Regions from separate parts of the Paenibacillus sp. MER 180 genome, predicted to be linked through region 1. Evidence: riboswitches for the same ligand, from Rfam matches in the RefSeq annotation. Region 1 holds a riboswitch; each other region holds the start of a gene.
The links. Region 1 has a riboswitch for cyclic di-AMP ahead of M3661_RS28270 (resuscitation-promoting factor). Riboswitches for the same ligand answer to the same signal wherever they lie in the genome.
Positions count from the first base shown of each region.

Region 2: it holds a riboswitch for cyclic di-AMP, as region 1 does, so the genes downstream of both, M3661_RS11720 (3D domain-containing protein) here and M3661_RS28270 (resuscitation-promoting factor) in region 1, are expected to answer to the same signal.
Region 3: it holds a riboswitch for cyclic di-AMP, as region 1 does, so the genes downstream of both, M3661_RS18115 (hypothetical protein) here and M3661_RS28270 (resuscitation-promoting factor) in region 1, are expected to answer to the same signal.

Region 1 is NZ_JAMAVT010000029.1:47,118-52,691, forward strand. Features, by position in the region: gene yabG (sporulation peptidase YabG) at 1-421, opposite strand, end outside; gene rsmA (16S rRNA (adenine(1518)-N(6)/adenine(1519)-N(6))-dimethyltransferase RsmA) at 494-1,405, opposite strand; gene rnmV (ribonuclease M5) at 1,411-1,977, opposite strand; gene M3661_RS28270 (resuscitation-promoting factor) at 2,144-3,271, opposite strand; cyclic di-AMP (ydaO/yuaA leader) riboswitch at 3,591-3,794, opposite strand; gene M3661_RS28275 (TatD family hydrolase) at 3,988-4,755, opposite strand; gene M3661_RS28280 (HD domain-containing protein) at 4,791-5,574, opposite strand, start outside.
Region 2 is NZ_JAMAVT010000006.1:64,436-70,009, forward strand. Features, by position in the region: gene M3661_RS11705 (transporter substrate-binding domain-containing protein) at 1-180, shown strand, start outside; gene M3661_RS11710 (amino acid ABC transporter permease) at 333-989, shown strand; gene M3661_RS11715 (amino acid ABC transporter ATP-binding protein) at 982-1,704, shown strand; cyclic di-AMP (ydaO/yuaA leader) riboswitch at 1,964-2,132, shown strand; gene M3661_RS11720 (3D domain-containing protein) at 2,142-2,852, shown strand; gene M3661_RS11725 (polysaccharide deacetylase family protein) at 2,938-4,110, opposite strand; gene M3661_RS11730 (dihydroorotate dehydrogenase electron transfer subunit) at 4,504-5,205, shown strand; gene M3661_RS11735 (dihydroorotate dehydrogenase) at 5,186-5,574, shown strand, end outside.
Region 3 is NZ_JAMAVT010000010.1:218,241-223,814, forward strand. Features, by position in the region: gene M3661_RS18095 (alpha-helical endospore appendage domain-containing protein) at 1-224, shown strand, start outside; gene M3661_RS18100 (hypothetical protein) at 224-529, shown strand; gene M3661_RS18105 (hypothetical protein) at 522-821, shown strand; gene M3661_RS18110 (hypothetical protein) at 1,015-1,407, opposite strand; cyclic di-AMP (ydaO/yuaA leader) riboswitch at 1,784-1,973, shown strand; gene M3661_RS18115 (hypothetical protein) at 2,044-2,451, shown strand; cyclic di-AMP (ydaO/yuaA leader) riboswitch at 2,466-2,643, shown strand; gene kdpF (K(+)-transporting ATPase subunit F) at 2,947-3,024, shown strand; gene kdpA (potassium-transporting ATPase subunit KdpA) at 3,079-4,758, shown strand; gene kdpB (potassium-transporting ATPase subunit KdpB) at 4,853-5,574, shown strand, end outside.

The DNA of each region.
Region 1 (5,574 bases):
GTTCATTCACATAATGGCCTTCTGCCGGCACGTTGAGCTGATTATATATCGCCATGCTTTTCTGTAAATACCCGGGATCCCCATCCAGATGGAGTACCGTTCCCGGCATATCAAAGGTTGAAATGGAATTCGGCATCTCTGCAAATGGAAGCTCCGTCCGCCTGCGCTCATGCAGCTGCCTACGCTGCTGTTCAAGCACCTCGACAGACTCCAACATCTTGATATGAGCCTGTTCCGTGCGGCGCGCAATCGTTGCCTTCGGTACACTAACTAAATCTTCAACATGGGAATCCGCCAGTAAGCGGTAATCCGTCCCCTTAATAATCGCCGTCTGTCGGAAGATCTCCTCCACACGGAATGTAATATCGCCACCGTACGACTTGCGTACGACCAAATCTCCTTGCTTCACTGGTTCGTTCATAGGATCAATCACCTCTCCGACTATCCTATGGGCAAACGCATAAATTGGTGATGCCTAAGCCTTAAAATTATGTTATTCCGCTTGATCCTCTTCTTCTGCACGTGCAATGGCTTGACCGATCGCGTCGGACAGAGCAGCGAACTCCTCAATCGAGAGTGTTTCCCCTCGGCGATTCGGTTCAATTTGTGCTAAAGCGAGCGCTTCTGTCAGCCTGTCTGTCCCGCATTTGCCGGCATAGCGAGCCTTCAGGTTATTCCAAATCGTCTTGCGACGCTGAGCGAACGAAGCCTGTACAACATCGAATAACAACGACTCATCCTTCACCTGCACAGGTGGAGTCTGTCTCACACGTAGACGGATTACTGCAGACTCTACATTTGGCTGCGGGATGAACACCGTATGCGGTACGGTGCATACAAGCTCCGGCTCTGCAAAATATTGAACAGCCACACTTAAGCTGCCGTAATCCTTGCCTCCCGGCTTCGCTGCCATTCGCTCTGCAACTTCCTTCTGAATCATGACGACGATGTTCTTGAGCGGCAGACGCTCCTCCAGAAGCTTCATCATAATCGGTGTCGTCACATAATACGGCAAGTTGGCAACAACACTTACCCGCTCGACATCTTGGAACTGTTCGCGGAACAATTCATGCAAATCCACCTTCAATACATCCCCATGTACAACATGGACATGCTCATAGGGCTCCAGCACTTCCCCTAATATCGGAAGCAAGCGCTGGTCGATCTCGACTGCTGTTACACGACGAGCGCGCTTAGCGAGCTGCTCCGTAAGCGCACCAATCCCAGGCCCAATCTCCAGGGCACCTGTCACATCATCCAGCTCTGCAGCATCCACAATACGGCGCAAAATGTTCATATCAATTAGAAAGTTCTGTCCTAAGCTTTTCTTAAATGAAAACCCATGCTTGCGTATAATGTCTTTCGTGCGATTCGGTGTTGCAATATCTATTCTCGTCTGCGTCATTCCATCTATTCTCCTTCTGCACATTGTTCCTGCTCGAATTGGTTCAGCTTCCGCAAGGCGTTCTCAAATTCCTCTCGTCCGATCTGGAACACACCGCAGCGCTTGAGCATCTGCTTCGCGTTGCAGTATCCAATGCCCAATATTTCACCTAACTGCCGTCTGCGTTCTGCAGAGCCTGCATGCGTCGTTAATCCCGCTTCGACGAGATCCGTCCACGTCAGCTCTGATGTCATGCTTGGCATCTCGGAGCGAACCTGCTCTAAGGCACGGCGAATCGCTTCTGGCTTTGCATTCTCCACACCAAGATCCCCTTTGGCTATCGCCTCATGTCTAGGCAGGAAAGCGTGTTTGCACCCAGGTACACGTTCTGCTATCGTCTTCCGAATTTTCTCCCCCGCATGATCTGGGTCCGTGAAAATAATAACCCCTCGGCGCTCTTGGGCCAATGCGATGCGTTTTATCGTTGTATCATTAATCGCCGATCCACCTGTCTCAATTGTATCCGCCTCAACGGCACGGTGAATGGCAACGGTATCATCTTTGCCTTCTACAACTATCACTTCGCGTATCAATATGCTTGCTCCTCTCACCACAAGGCTGCTTCCTAATTCCGCATCCTTCTCTTGCTCTCCATTCATAAATAAACAACAAAAGAAGAGGGTGTCCCCTCTTCTTAGCATGACATAAATCATTATTCATTACTATATCCTAATTACACATGGCTGCATACCTTGTGCGTTAGTTCGATTCCGGCTTGACTGGGCCAACCACGTATACGGTGTACCCCTTCTTGCGTCCGAATTTGCTGACCGCCTTCTTGCTGTCGAAGTATACATCGATAATTTTCCCCTTGACCGCGCCACCTGTATCTTCAGCACGTCTGAATCCAATCCCTTCGATATATACCCACCAGCCGAGCGGAATGACCTTCGGATCAACCGCGATAGTACGACCTTCTGATACTATTGCGCCAGATGCCGTCTTCGCACCAGCCGATCCCTCAGATTCCGTATACGCCGTCAGTTGAACGTTCTTCAGCACTTTTTTATAGTTAAAATCTTTGTCGCCACTGGAAACATTGTCAGAATCGTCTTCCTGCGCGTTCACTGACAGAACAGCAACTTCCGGTTCCTTCTTCGTTCCATAGGCTATCACTTGATTCACTTGTTTTGTATGAACGGATTTGTCGACCATCTGCGAATATACGAGCTTACCATCCTCGTACGTTTTCTGTACTTTCTGGACAACCAAGCCTTCTTTTCCATCTTGAACCGTCTTGGTCTTCCCCTTAAGGAGAGTAGCATCTGCCTGCTTCACCACTTGATAAGGAACCTTCACTTTACGCTCTTCCATCTTCTTGCTGACACGGACGATTCGAATATCCATGTTCTTCGAAATAGAGGCACGCTTAGAAGGGAATACCTTATCTTCAGGGTTCACTTGGATTTGCAGCGAACTCAGTGCATCATGCACCGACTTCTTCGTTGTAAATTGTGTTTCTTTCTTCCCATCCGCTGTAATTTGGATAGGCAAAGCGCGTTCAATAATAACTCGATCTCCATCAGCAATTTCTGCATCAAGCGGCTTCGATACTGCATCGTATGCCCCAAGCGCTATCGCATGCTCATCCAAAACATTGCGAAGCGTATCTAGGCGAGTTTCGACTGAACGCTCTTGTCCATCAACGAGCACAGCCACTGTCTTCTTCGTTACATTATACCAAGTCAAGACTGCTATTAATGTGATCACGATTGCTACAGCTGCAATAACGGTGATAACACGCACATTTTCATGCTTCCATCGCAATGCGAGTGACATGCTGGATGATCGGGGTTCATGGGTTTCGTTGTTCACGATCTGTCCCATTTCTCGGTCCTCCTTACATAGTCCCGCCGTCGAGTGCTCTGCATGATTCCATCTGACGCGACTATTTCAAGAATGTTTACGAGAGACTTCACTTGCCATAAACGAGCATGTAATCGTTCAAGACAATGCTGAAATCTCCGTACCAACGTTTCAGTATTGGCTGCTCCCACCTCCTATTTCTTACACCCTATGACGTCTTTATTCTCATTATTCAAAAAAAGAATGTTTGAGAGTAAACAAAAGAAGCCCTTCGTAAGAGGAGACTCTTTCGCGGCTTCCGTAATAGAAACCCAAACGTCAACAGTGTATAGGACGCGAGGAACCCTCTCTCGGTACGCTGACGAGGTTAGCTGTCGGGTTCGGGCTTGAGAGTCGCCCTATCGGAACCAACCGGCTCATGGCTCGGTCGTCCCTAATTCACCCCAAGGAATTAATCCGTGTGAATGAACATGTACTCATGTCATGTCGTTCACACTCTGGTTCCCCCGCTCTCCACTTCATGGAGATTAAGCGATACTGAATTAGTTGGAACAATATTGAATTGTGTAATAACATCTGTGAGAAATCATATCGTGTTTGCAATCTTCTTGTAAAGACAGTAGCAATTCCGTTTTTCGCGAAAAATGGTTAAAAAAATGTAACTTAATCCGTTTTTCATAATGAAATCCACTTATTTTATGGCCGATGTCTTTTTTTCACTTGTTTTTGGCCCGTTTTCACGTGATGTCAAAACATGTCATTGCATTTTGAGTCGTCATTCTGCAAAATTCTTCAAATTCCATACCTTTCAGCTCTGCTGCAACCTCTGCAACAAGACGTACATATGCAGACTCATTGCGCTTGCCTCGGAACGGATGAGGAGTTAAATAGGGGGAATCTGTCTCCACAAGCAATCGATCATTCGGAACCTTAACAAGTACTTCTTTCGGCTGTTTTGCATTTTTAAACGTAACGGGTCCTCCAAATGAAAGGTAGAAGCCCATATCCAGACACATCTTCGCTGTTTCCCAACTGCCTGAGAAGGAATGCATGATGCCCCCTACTTCGTGAGCCTTCTCCTCGCGTAAGATGCGGACTACATCTTCGTGCGCTTCACGATTATGAATAATGATTGGCATCTTCAATTCTCGCGCCAACCCAATTTGCTCGCGGAATACACGGTGCTGAACATCCTTCGGAGACGTATCCCAGTGATAGTCCAGTCCGATCTCGCCAATCGCCACAACCTTCTCATGTTCCGTAAGCTTGGCGATCCAGTCTATATCCTCCGGCTTCATCGTTATCGCATCTACCGGATGCCAGCCTACAGCTGCATAGATGAAATCATATTTCTCCGCCAACGCCATCGTTGTCGGGATCGTCTCTCGATTGAACCCGATGTTAACCATACGGGTCACCCCTTGTTCAACGGCCCGTGCGATAACCTGATCGCGATCCTCGTCAAAATTGCTGCTGTCTAAATGCGTATGAGTATCAAATAACACGTTTATGCGCTCCTTTTTCTTTCTTGCAAATCGATCTAGTAATTGCGGCGTATAAACATACGCTTTGTATCTTCCATAAGGTGATTCGAGACTTCCAGAAGCTTGTCCATTGGGAAATATATATAGTGTTTTCCACGACGAATACCGCTAATGGAACGTACAATATCCGATTTCTTGGACAGCTCCACAATTTGCTGATCCCGCCCCCACAGCATAATATGCTGCTGTGAACGGGCATCTCCCTTTCGATATACGTCATAAGGCTTGTCGAAGGGGGAATCGAACATAAGTTCATAGTTCGGATCAAGCCCAATCTGTGACCACTCTGCCCGCAATCGTTCCTGTAAATCTTCATCCATCTGTTCGACTTCAATATATTTATATAGTTTACGCTCCATGAATCGTTGGCACAAGTCAACGAGACGTCCATCCTTCTCCCTTGTCCACTGCATGAATGCGGTCTGCACAAATGCCTCATCCATTTGGACATATTGTTCCGTCGTAATCGTTCCTTCAAATAAAGCATCTAGAGGAGAGAGGAAATATTGAAAAGTATATCCACCCAAATATAATTCTTTGGCTCTTTTGAAAATTAGGCGCAGCAACATCTCCGAGCTTCGGGTTACAGGATGGAAGTAGACTTGCCAGTACATCTCATATCGAGCTAGCAAGTAATGCTCTACTGCGTGCATGCCGCTCTCTTTGACTACGATCCGATCCTTAAGCGGGCGCAGCACCCTTAGAATACGATCGATATCGAATGTACCGTAATTAACACCGGTAAAGTATGCATCCCGCAATAAATAGTCCATACGATCC
Region 2 (5,574 bases), on a different contig from region 1:
CGCAAGGAAGTCGCTGTCGCGCCGGTGGAATTGAAGCCAGTAAGTGAAGGATATGTAATTGGAGTACGCAAGGGCAGTGTGAAACTGCGTGATGAAGTGAATAAGACGCTTGAACGCTTGAAGCAGCAGGGCAAGCTGGATGAATTCATTACACAAGCGGTACAACTGGCGGAACAATAAGATCAGATGGATTGCATCTATATGCGGTCTATACGGATCTCGATGTGATATGTTCGCTCCTCGTGGGAATTCAACCAGTGAGGAGCTTTTTCTCTTTATATAGAAGAAATGCAGATTAACAGTCGTGATAGATAGGGAAGGGGAAGTTTGTCATGTTCGATTGGTTCGACATGTTATGGACGAATAAATTAGGATTTGTATCCGGTGCTGGCATAACCGTACTGCTATCCGCGATATCCGTTCTGTTCGGATTACTATTGGGAGTGGCCATTGTCTTGATGCGGATGTCTAAAATAAAGCCGCTTAAATGGTTTGCTGTCACCTATATCGAGGTGTTCCGTGGAACACCTCTGCTTGTACAATTATTCATTATTCATTATGGACTTGCAGAGTATGGCGTAGAATTCAGTGCACTAACATCTGGAGCGATTGCTCTATCCTTAAATAGTGGTGCGTATTTGGCTGAAATCTTCCGTGCCGGCATACAATCGATCGACCACGGTCAATTGGAAGCAGCTCGTTCTCTCGGGATGTCAAAACCAATGGGGATGCGCTTGATCGTACTTCCACAAGCGTTCCGCAATGTTATTCCGGCGATCGGCAACGAATTTATTACGATTATTAAGGAGACTTCAATTGTCAGCACCATCGGGATTGCAGACTTGATGTTTGAGACAAATATCGTTCGTGCCAAAATTTATTCAGCGATGGGACCACTGATTGGAGCAGCGTGTATCTATCTCATTCTAACCTTCACTTTATCGAAAGTGGTGGCACGTTTGGAAAGGAAGTTGAGCGAGCATGATTAAAATTCAAAATTTGCATAAATCGTATGATAAATTGGAGATTTTAAAAGGGGTAAATGTCTCTATTGATCGCGGTGAAGTGGTTGTAGTCATAGGCCCTAGCGGATCCGGAAAGAGTACTCTCCTTCGTTGCATTAATTTGCTGGAAACTCCGACACAAGGGGATATCCGATTCGAGGATCAGTGCATCACTGACAAGTCGCACAACATCAACAAAACACGTGAAAAAATGGGGATGGTATTCCAATCATTCAACCTATTTCCCCATATGACCGTGCTGCAAAATATTACCCTTGCTCCAATAAAGGTGAAACATGTGCCAGAGGCTGAAGCAAATAAACTAGCAATGGAGCTGCTTGGCAAGGTTGGATTGGCGGATAAGGCCAAGGCATTCCCTAGACAATTGTCCGGTGGACAGAAGCAGCGTATCGCGATTGCGCGAGCACTTGCTATGCAGCCGCATGTGATGCTGTTCGATGAGCCGACATCAGCGCTTGATCCAGAGATGGTCGGCGAAGTGCTTGAGGTCATGAAATCACTCGCCGGAGAAGGAATGACGATGGTAATCGTAACTCATGAGATGAACTTCGCACGTGAAGTGGGCGATCGTATTTTGTTTATGGATGGCGGCAATGTTGTGGAGGAAGGTTCTCCAGACCAATTATTTAACCATCCTAAGCATGCTAGAACGCAGGATTTTCTAAGCAGAGTATTGTAAAGAGGTATTGTAAATATATAGGTGTTCGAATAGGCATCCTTAGGGGGTGCCTATTGTTGTTTGCTGTATTATGTAAGCGTTTTCGTTTACAAATCTGAAATATGTGCTATGATAGAAACAGAAAGATTACAAAAATGTCATCTCTGATTACAAATTTGTTATGAAATAAAAAAAGTTTGAAGCTTCAATCCATTGGGGGGCGCGGGTTCCAGAGACTTACCATCATATTCCTGCGCACAGGTTACAAAATTGTGATATGATGCAATCCGAGCCGAAACGACACACCCGTACGGGGGACTATTGACCGGTGTTCGATATTATGAGAACACCTTGGGGTGAATCGCTTATTCCGCAACTTGGAATGGCGTAGGGGAACTCCTTGACCCGAATCCGACAACTAACCCCGCAGGCTAATGCACAGGAGGAAAACAAAACATATGCGTAAAAGAATTACACTAACGATTACAGCAGCTTTACTTGGACTTGCGTCCATTCTTCAAATTTTGCCGGCACAGGCTGAGCCCTATACGGTAAAAGAAGGAGAAACGTTCTATTCAATTGCTAAGAATTACAACATGAGTGTTGAATCCGTATTGTCGGCAAACCCGACAATTAATCCGAAAAATCTGTATGGTGGACTCTCCATCGAACTTCCAAGCCCTGTTGTTCAAAAGTCGGTATTGGAAGGGATGCCAGTCAATAATGCTTTGGGTGTAGCAAAAAATGACGAACAGGCAGTCAAAACGGCTTCGAATAATCAGAAAGCAGCAGTACAACAAGCTGCTCCTAAAAATGTAGTTCAATTGTCCTCTGGACGTACAGCGACATACAAGAAAACGATAAGCATGCGTGCAACAGCCTATACCGCTCATCCGAGTGAAAACGGCAAATGGGGCGCAGTAGATGCTTTGGGTAATGCATTGAAACTAGGTACAGTTGCGGTCGATCCAAAAGTGATTCCGCTTGGTACGAAATTGTATATTACGGGATATGATTTCAAACACTTGCCGACAGGCGGTATGGTTGCTGTAGCTACGGATACAGGCGGTGCAATCAAGGGGAAAAAGGTTGACATATTTGTACCGGTAAGCAAGAAGACAGGCAACACATTCGGCGTGCAAGACGTTAAAGTATACGTGTTGAAATAATATCTACTATTATATATAGATGTAGATGAATACTTACAATAGCAATTGAACAACAAGCCTCGCCATTATGGCGGGGCTTGTTTTCTTATTCCTTCTTTTCCTTCTGATCTTGGAGCAGATCAGGCAGGGTGACGAATTCATATTTCCGCTCCCTTAACTGCTGAATAATCGATGGGAGTGCTTTCACGGTTCCATGCAGATACCCATTTTGTGTGCTTCCGCTGGCATGCTGCAATACGATGGAACCTGGGCGTACCCCACGCATCACATTTTGCAAAATACGTGAAGCGGTTAATCCACGCCAATCGTTTGTATCTACATCCCAATTGACGACCATGTATCCATTATCTCCTGCCCAGCGCAATTGCTCTTCGTTGATTTCTCCATATGGCGGACGGAAGTATCGAGGCTTATATCCGGTAGACTGCTCGATAATGCGTTCAGTATCCTTCACCTGGTGTTCAAAAGCTGGAAGCGTCAGCTTTGTCAGCAACGGATGATTGTACGAATGATTACCGATCACATGCCCCTCGCGCACCATCCGCTCGACGAGTCCTGGATAAGCCTTGGCACGAGAGCCAACGAGAAAGAAAGTGGCTCGGATATTGTGCTCCTTCAATATATCCAATACAAGCGGCGTAATGCGGTTATCCGGCGCGTCATCGAAGGTGAGCGCAACTTGTCGTTCTCCATGACGCTGCTTCGCATTCAATTTAAAGATATGTGGGTACTTCAACCGCAGTTCCGCAATCGTGAGATGCTGTTTCTTCATCTTATGCATGCTGGAGCGGGATGATTGTGAAGCTTGCGCCGCAGATTGCGACGGGGTTGATTTCTGCCACTTGTGCTGGCGTTCATTCGAAGAGGAAGAACGCTGTTTCTGCTGGTCAGATTCTGACTCTGCCTGCTGCGACTCCAGTCTCTTCTGACTTTTCTGGTTATCACGCTCTTTATGCTCAGCTGATATGGTGAATTTAGGCATCTCAAGATGATCCGATGAAGCTGCATTCTCTTGCTTCTCCTTAGCATGTGGGGAATGCATGTTCACAGAGTCTGCCTTGAAGATACGTGGTACTGGATGAGTGCGATCTTGTCTCCACAGACTGTCTGCTGATGAATGGATCGATTCCGACTGATTTGGCTTGCTTGGTGGAAGATTGGGTATGGGAGGCGTTGCTTCCTGCGAACGATGGAAGCAGCCAGTAATACAGAGCAAACAAAGGGATAGTACAGATAAGCAGATTCGACAATGTTGCATAGCGCCATTCCCCCATTCCATAAACAGTTCAATGTTCTTGTTATGTCCTTGGGGTGGTAGAAATATGCCCTTCCACTTACCTAGTACGGTAGGGAAATAATCTCATCGACTATAATTGTTAGGATGTTCACTTGTAACTTCTTGCTAATATTCTGAAAATTTGCGAAACCATTGTCACAATTCATACGCTAATGTGACATGGGTCACAGTGGGATGTCAACCAGAACATGCATAGTAGAAGTGTAAAGGTGAGAAAAGCTTATGCATAGGCCATATAGGCAGCAATCCATAAGGTTGTGAATGTGGGCTTTTCTTACGAGCAGGAATCTGCACATCTCAATAAACGTGAGAAGGATGCAGACTGTCCTTACTCGTGAAAAAAGGAGCATACTTGTGTATACGATTCTTTCCAACGAACGCATCTCTGAAGGCATTTACCTCATGACGGTGGAGGGTCAATTTCAAGCAAGCATGGGTCAATTCTTTATGCTGCGAGCCTGGAATACGGCACCTATTCTGTCTCGTCCAATTAGCATCTGCAATTTGGAGAAGGATAGCATCCAGTTCCTGTACAAGATTGCAGGAGAGGGTACGCTTTTAATTGCACAGCTGCGTGATGGAGACCGTATCCAGCTAGAGGGGCCATTCGGCAATGGCTTCCCGCAAGTGGAGGGACGAACTGCACTTATCGGAGGCGGTATTGGCATTGCACCCTTATTATATACGGCGAAGCAGTTGGATAAACCGGATATCTATCTTGGCTTTCGAGGGCAGTCCTATTTAACGGAAGCATACGAACCTTACGCGAATGAGTTGGTTGTCCGTGTAAACGGCAACTTCCTAGATGACGTGGACTTAAGTAAATACGATAATGTGCTGGTGTGTGGTCCATTGGGAATGATGAAGGCAGTTGCCTTGCAAGCAGAAGGCTTGGATACGAAGGTGTATGTATCTTTTGAAAAACGTATGGCCTGCGGAATCGGGGCTTGTTATGTATGCTCAGTAAAGAATAAAAACGGCAACCGCAAAGTATGTGCGGATGGACCTGTATTTTTGGCGGAGGAGGTGGAATGGCATGCGGAACTTAGCTTGTAATGTAGCCGGCATTCCGTTCAACAATCCGATCGTGATGGCATCGGGAACGTTTGGCTTTGGGCAAGAATATGCCAAATTATATGATATTAACAAGCTGGGGGGCATCTCCTGCAAAGGACTCACCCTACATCCACGTCTAGGGAATAACGGAACTCGGGTGTGGGAGACACCGGGCGGCATGATGAATAGTGTTGGGCTTGAGAATCCTGGTATCGATGCATTTTTGGAAGAGGAAATGGAATTCTGGGAAACGATTGAGCCCGTGAAAATTGCCAATCTTGGCGGCAGTAATATAGAAGAATACGTCCTCGGGGCCTTGAAGATAACGAAGGATGCAGAAGAGCGGCGCAAAGCACGTGTTCGGGCTGT
Region 3 (5,574 bases), on a different contig from region 1:
ATCATATGACAGAGCATTCGTTCACGAATCATCGGGAACAGATTGTCGAACCTCTTGACGTGCATGCGCAAGTGGTTGAAGTAATCGAGAGTTTGACGAAGCTGCAAGTCAGTCTGTCCCACAATATGAAGGTACTGCTCCGGCGTGAGGAATCCGAGGGTTACGGGGATAGCCTCGGAGGGGGCATGTTGAATGGAGAGTTCGGAATAGGAGACAAAATGTAATGGCTGCAGCGCACGAGGAGCAGCAGGTGCAGATTGAAATGATCAAGGCTATTGTGCAGAGCCAATCCGCATTGGCACGTATGTTGAATCAAATGGCTGACCTCACAGCACATTCAGAAGCTGCAACGAAATTGCTCAAGGACAATATTCGTCTGTTGTCCATGTATCAGCTTGCACTATGCGGCATGGTCACAGGTTTTCAGACCCGTATTCGCAAGACAGGCACAGCTGCGCCTCCATGGCTGCATCCGGATTGTCAATTCGAGGAGATGAGAGTGGAGGAGGGAGAAGTTGCAAGTGAATAAGCTGAAGCGAGCACGGAGATCCCGGCGGCAAATAGGACAGCAGAAGTTGGTTAGCGGCATTGGATCAACGGGAAGCGTAAGGAAAGCGGGCAAGCAGGTTCCGCAACGGAAATCGCAACGCCGTCTTCAGGTTGTGAAGCAGCCCGATCGTCGGCGTACAACGAAGCAATTTGCCTCAACACATTCGACTCATCATCGCATTCAGCATCCTGCATATCAAGATGGATATCGGGTGGGGTATGCGAAAGGATATGAAGATGCACATCAACTGTCCTATGCCAATCAAGCATAACGAAGTGAACAGTCTGACACTTGCATGGGCAAGAGGAGGGCTGTTTTTTAATGGCTATCGAGTGATAGGATTCGAGCAAGAAGGAACTTGAACAAGTATCACGTTTGGGTAAACGGGGTAGAACGATGCGCAGTTGTATGCCTGCGCATCGTCAGAAACTTGATTTTCGTTTACAGCTCTCTATTAATTGGTTTCAAGGGGAGAGACATAGCTTCCTGCTTGAATGTGGCTCCAGTTGTATGACGTCAAGCGTGGTTCCGCCTACCAGAGGTAGATCGAGCCACATGCGCATAACGCTTACTCCCCATGCACGAGGAATGATCGTATCCCACATGATTCCACGCTGCTGCACTTCCCATTGGGAGATCGCCTTGTGAGCTCGTAGACGGGTGCTGCCGCTATAGTTGTGTTCCGTACTGTCGAGTAGCTGTTCACGCGGTTGAAGTCGAATATAAACAAGGTCGGAAGCAAGATGAACATCCATCTCTTCTGGTTGAACGATTCTGTCTCCATGCTGCTCGTTCCATTTTCCCCAGTGTTCAGATAGCTTGTGACTTAGTAATTGTGCAAGTTCTAGGTCTTGCATATCGTGCCTCCTCTCGATGAGATGCAATATCTGCCGTGCAGATCGAAATCGATTGCAAGCAGCGTCTCAGTTGTTGTGCGTATCCTACCTTTTGGAATAGAGATTGTAAATAGAATCCAATCCAGGAAATCCAAACAAATGGTCAAACAAAGCGTTTACATACAGGTATTTATTTAAATTTCTTTGTTTTTCTCATGAAATCATCGCCGCATAAGCAAAGTTGAGAAATTGCGAGGTAATGATGCTGTAATGAGAGATAAGATGGGATTAGTTGATCACAATTGCCCGGAAATGGAGAAATTATGGTTTTCATTTCATTTACAGCAGGAGGGGGAAAGGCGTAAGATTCAGTTCAGCAACAACAACGTTATCCGTTGCGTCTCAATCGCTGAATTCCGCAGGAAGCGGAAGCGGGGGAACCAATAAAGCGAATGGAGCTGAGTGGACAGTCAGCAGCCACCGTTCGCATGGGGTGAATCCGGCACAGGATTGCTGTCCTGGCTGGTAGGGCGACTCTTCGCGCCCGAATCCGTCAGCTAACCTCGTAAGCGTACGGGAGAGGCGCGCCTGATCATATGGCGACGCACCTCTTTCTTGCAAGTAGGGCTTCGGACAGATGAACAGGAGGAACTGGATATGTACGATGCGGACCGGGTCATTACAGTGTTCGCAGGCTGTGAGACGGGGATTGAATTCATACGTCAGTTGAAAGGAGCAGGATATTCGGTGGCGGGAATTGCCCATAATGGGCGATTGGCAAAGCGATTGGAAGGTATTGGCGTTCATTCCATATGCCCAATCAATACGACGGAGCCGAAGGCATGGGCCGTCCCTCATGTCCCGATTGGCCGAATCTATGTGTTTGAACAGAGCTTTGCGCTTTCCTGCCGGCTGCTTCAAATATGCCGGCAATGGACGACGGATCCGATCACAATCGTTACGAAGCGTCATCATCCGCAGTCGATCTACCGATTGCTTGGTGCAAATTACGTCATTTATACGCAATCGGATCAAGTTTCATTTTTACTATCAGATATCATCTAATTTATCCATATAGGCAATGCTCACCGCTGAATCCCATTCATGGGAACGGGGGAACCAACGTTAGTGCGCCAGCTGTACATCTGCAGTTCGCGCAAGGGGTGAATCCGGCACAGGAATCCGTTCCTGGCTGGTAGGGCGACTCTTCGCGCCCGAATCCGTCAGCTAACCTCGTAAGCGTCCAAGGAGGCAGCCTTTATTTCGTCGTGGAACATTACGCGCACGTTTATTTAACAATGCGTGAGTGAAGCCACACGGAAAGGGTCCCTCTTTCCGTGTGGCTTTTTGTGTTGCCTGCGCGTTCCTACTGAGCGAGAAGTCTTGGTAGGAGCGGGATCGCGGCAGCATTGCCTGGAGAGATAAGAACCTTATTCAGGAGGAGGAAGGGACTATGTTTGATGCAGTCATGATGATTCTTCTCGCACTGCTTGGACTAAGCGTAATGGGCATTCTCCATTGGTGCAAGGCGGAAGTGGATGAACGGGGTGATCGCTCATGATGATCGTGTTATTCACCTTGATTACGGCGCTGTTCATTTATTTGTTATATGCCTTAGTCAAGCCGGAACGATTTTAGTTTGGGCAGAGTGATTGATGATATTTGTACATTAGAGAAGGGTGGAACGGAACAATGAGTGCAATCGAATGGATCGCCATTGGAATTACCTTATTGCTTGCCTTGGCGATAGCGCGTCCGATCGGAATATATATGGCAGGGGTGTTTGATAATAGCGGAGCTCCAAGACCGCTGGATCTTGTATTTGGTCCGATAGATCGTTTTTTATTTAAGTGTTTCGGCATTAAGGATCAATCGCAAAGCTGGAAGGCATACGCCTTTACAGCAGTTGCCACGAACGTGCTAATGATTGTGGTGACGTATGCAATATTCCGCCTTCAAGGGGTATTGCCGCTGAATCCGAATGGCATTCCTGGCATGGAACCGGGAGTAGCATTCAATACGGCGATCAGCTTCATGGCGAATACGAACTTGCAGCACTATAGCGGTGAAAGTGGACTGTCTCCGCTGTCACAAATGACGGGCATTATTTTCTTGATGTTTACGTCACCTGCTACTGCGCTTGCGGCAGTAATGGCGATTATTCGCGGTTTGACTGGCAAGCCGCTCGGCAACTTCTTGGCAGATCTTGTGCGTTCGATTACGCGCATTTTCCTGCCTATTGCGATCGTTGCCAGTGTACTGTTTATCTGGAATGGGGTTCCGCAATCCTTAAGTCCAATGGAAAGTGCAGTAACCGTTGAAGGAGCAGAGCAGCACATTCCGCTCGGCCCTGTAGGAGCCATGATGTCGATTAAGGAGCTTGGCAACAATGGCGGCGGCCACTATGGAGCGAACTCCGCACATCCATACGAGAATCCGAACGGTGTGACGAATTTAATTCATATTTTACTCATGTTGATGCTGTGCACGGGGCTGCCGTTTGCCTACAGCCGCATGGTCGGCAACAAGAAGGAAGGGCGAGTGCTGTTCGTCTCCATGGCGATCTTGTTCCTTATTATGCTCGGATCATCGCTTACGGCCGAACATATGGGCAATCCTGTGCTGAACGCAGCAGGATTAAGTGGAACAGGCAGCATGGAAGGGAAGGAAGTGCGCATTGGCGTTGTGCAATCGTCACTGTATTCGGTCGTTACGACTGCATCGGAGACGGGCGGAGTCAATAATATGCATGACACGCTGACACCACTCGGTGGCTTGATCCCGATGGCGAATATGATGCTGAATACCGTATTCGGCGGCGTCGGTGCTGGATTTATGAACGTGCTGCTGTACGTCATGATCGCCGTATTTCTATCCGGTCTCATGGTCGGACGGACACCTGAATTTTTGGGCCGCAAGCTGGAAAGTAAGGAGATGAAACTGCTGGCGGTTACCTTGCTGGTGCATCCGATATTGATTCTAGTACCGACTGCAATTGCAGTTGCTACACAGGCGGACACCCTGTCCAATCCAGGATTCCACGGATTGTCGCAAGCGTTGTATGAGTTTACGTCATCCGCGGCGAACAATGGATCCGGGTTTGAAGGGTTGGGAGATGCAACGCCGTTTTGGAACATTTCCACAGGTATTGTCATGTTCTTAGGGCGCTACGTATCGCTCGTTACGCTCCTTGCCGTAGCAGGATCGATGGCGAAGAAGCAGCCAATTCCGAACACAAGTGGTACGTTTCAGACGAATACGGCGCTGTTCGGTATCGTATTTGTCGGCACAGTACTTATTGTGGGTGCTCTGACGTTCTTCCCGGTAGTCGTGCTCGGTCCGGTCGCAGAACATCTGACGTTGTGGAAATAAGGGGGAACGGAAAATGAAGACGGAAAAACAGATGAAAACACCTGCGCCATTTGAACCGGCGCGTACGCATACACATCAAGACAAGGAACGGAGCATGTTCCAAGGCAGCTTAATGCGGGCAGCATCGATCGATGCGCTGCGGAAGTTCGATCCGCGCCAGATGGTTAAAAACCCGATGATGTTTATTTGCGAGGTTGGCTTCGTTATTACACTGCTGCTTACGTTCGTGCCGGATGCCTTTGGTTCGCCAATGCCACGTTGGTTCAACGGCGCGGTCAGCTTCATCTTATTCATTACGGTTTGGTTCGCGAACTTTGCTGAGGCTCTCGCTGAAGGTCGCGGCAAGGCACAGGCGGATTCGTTGAAGCAGGCGAAGCGGGATTTGTGGGCGAACAAGATAACCGAAGGTGGAACGGTTCGCGTATCCTCATCCGAGCTCCGTAAGGGTGATGTCGTAGTCGTTCGTGAAGGGGAGACGATTCCTGGCGATGGCGAGGTCATCTCCGGATTGGCCTCTGTGGATGAATCAGCGATTACTGGGGAGTCTGCGCCAGTATTGAAAGAAGCAGGCGGGGATTTCTGCTCGGTAACTGCTGGAACGAAGGTAATTAGTGATGAGATTCGTATTCGGATTACAAGCGATCCGGGAGAATCGTTCTTAGATCGAATGATTTCATTAGTTGAAGGCGCGCAGCGCAAGAAGACTCCGAATGAGCTTGCTCTTCATACTGTACTTGTCAGCTTGACGCTTATCTTCTTGGTTGTCGTTGTGACCTTGCCTGTATTCAGTCATTATTTGCAGGTCGAATTGAATGC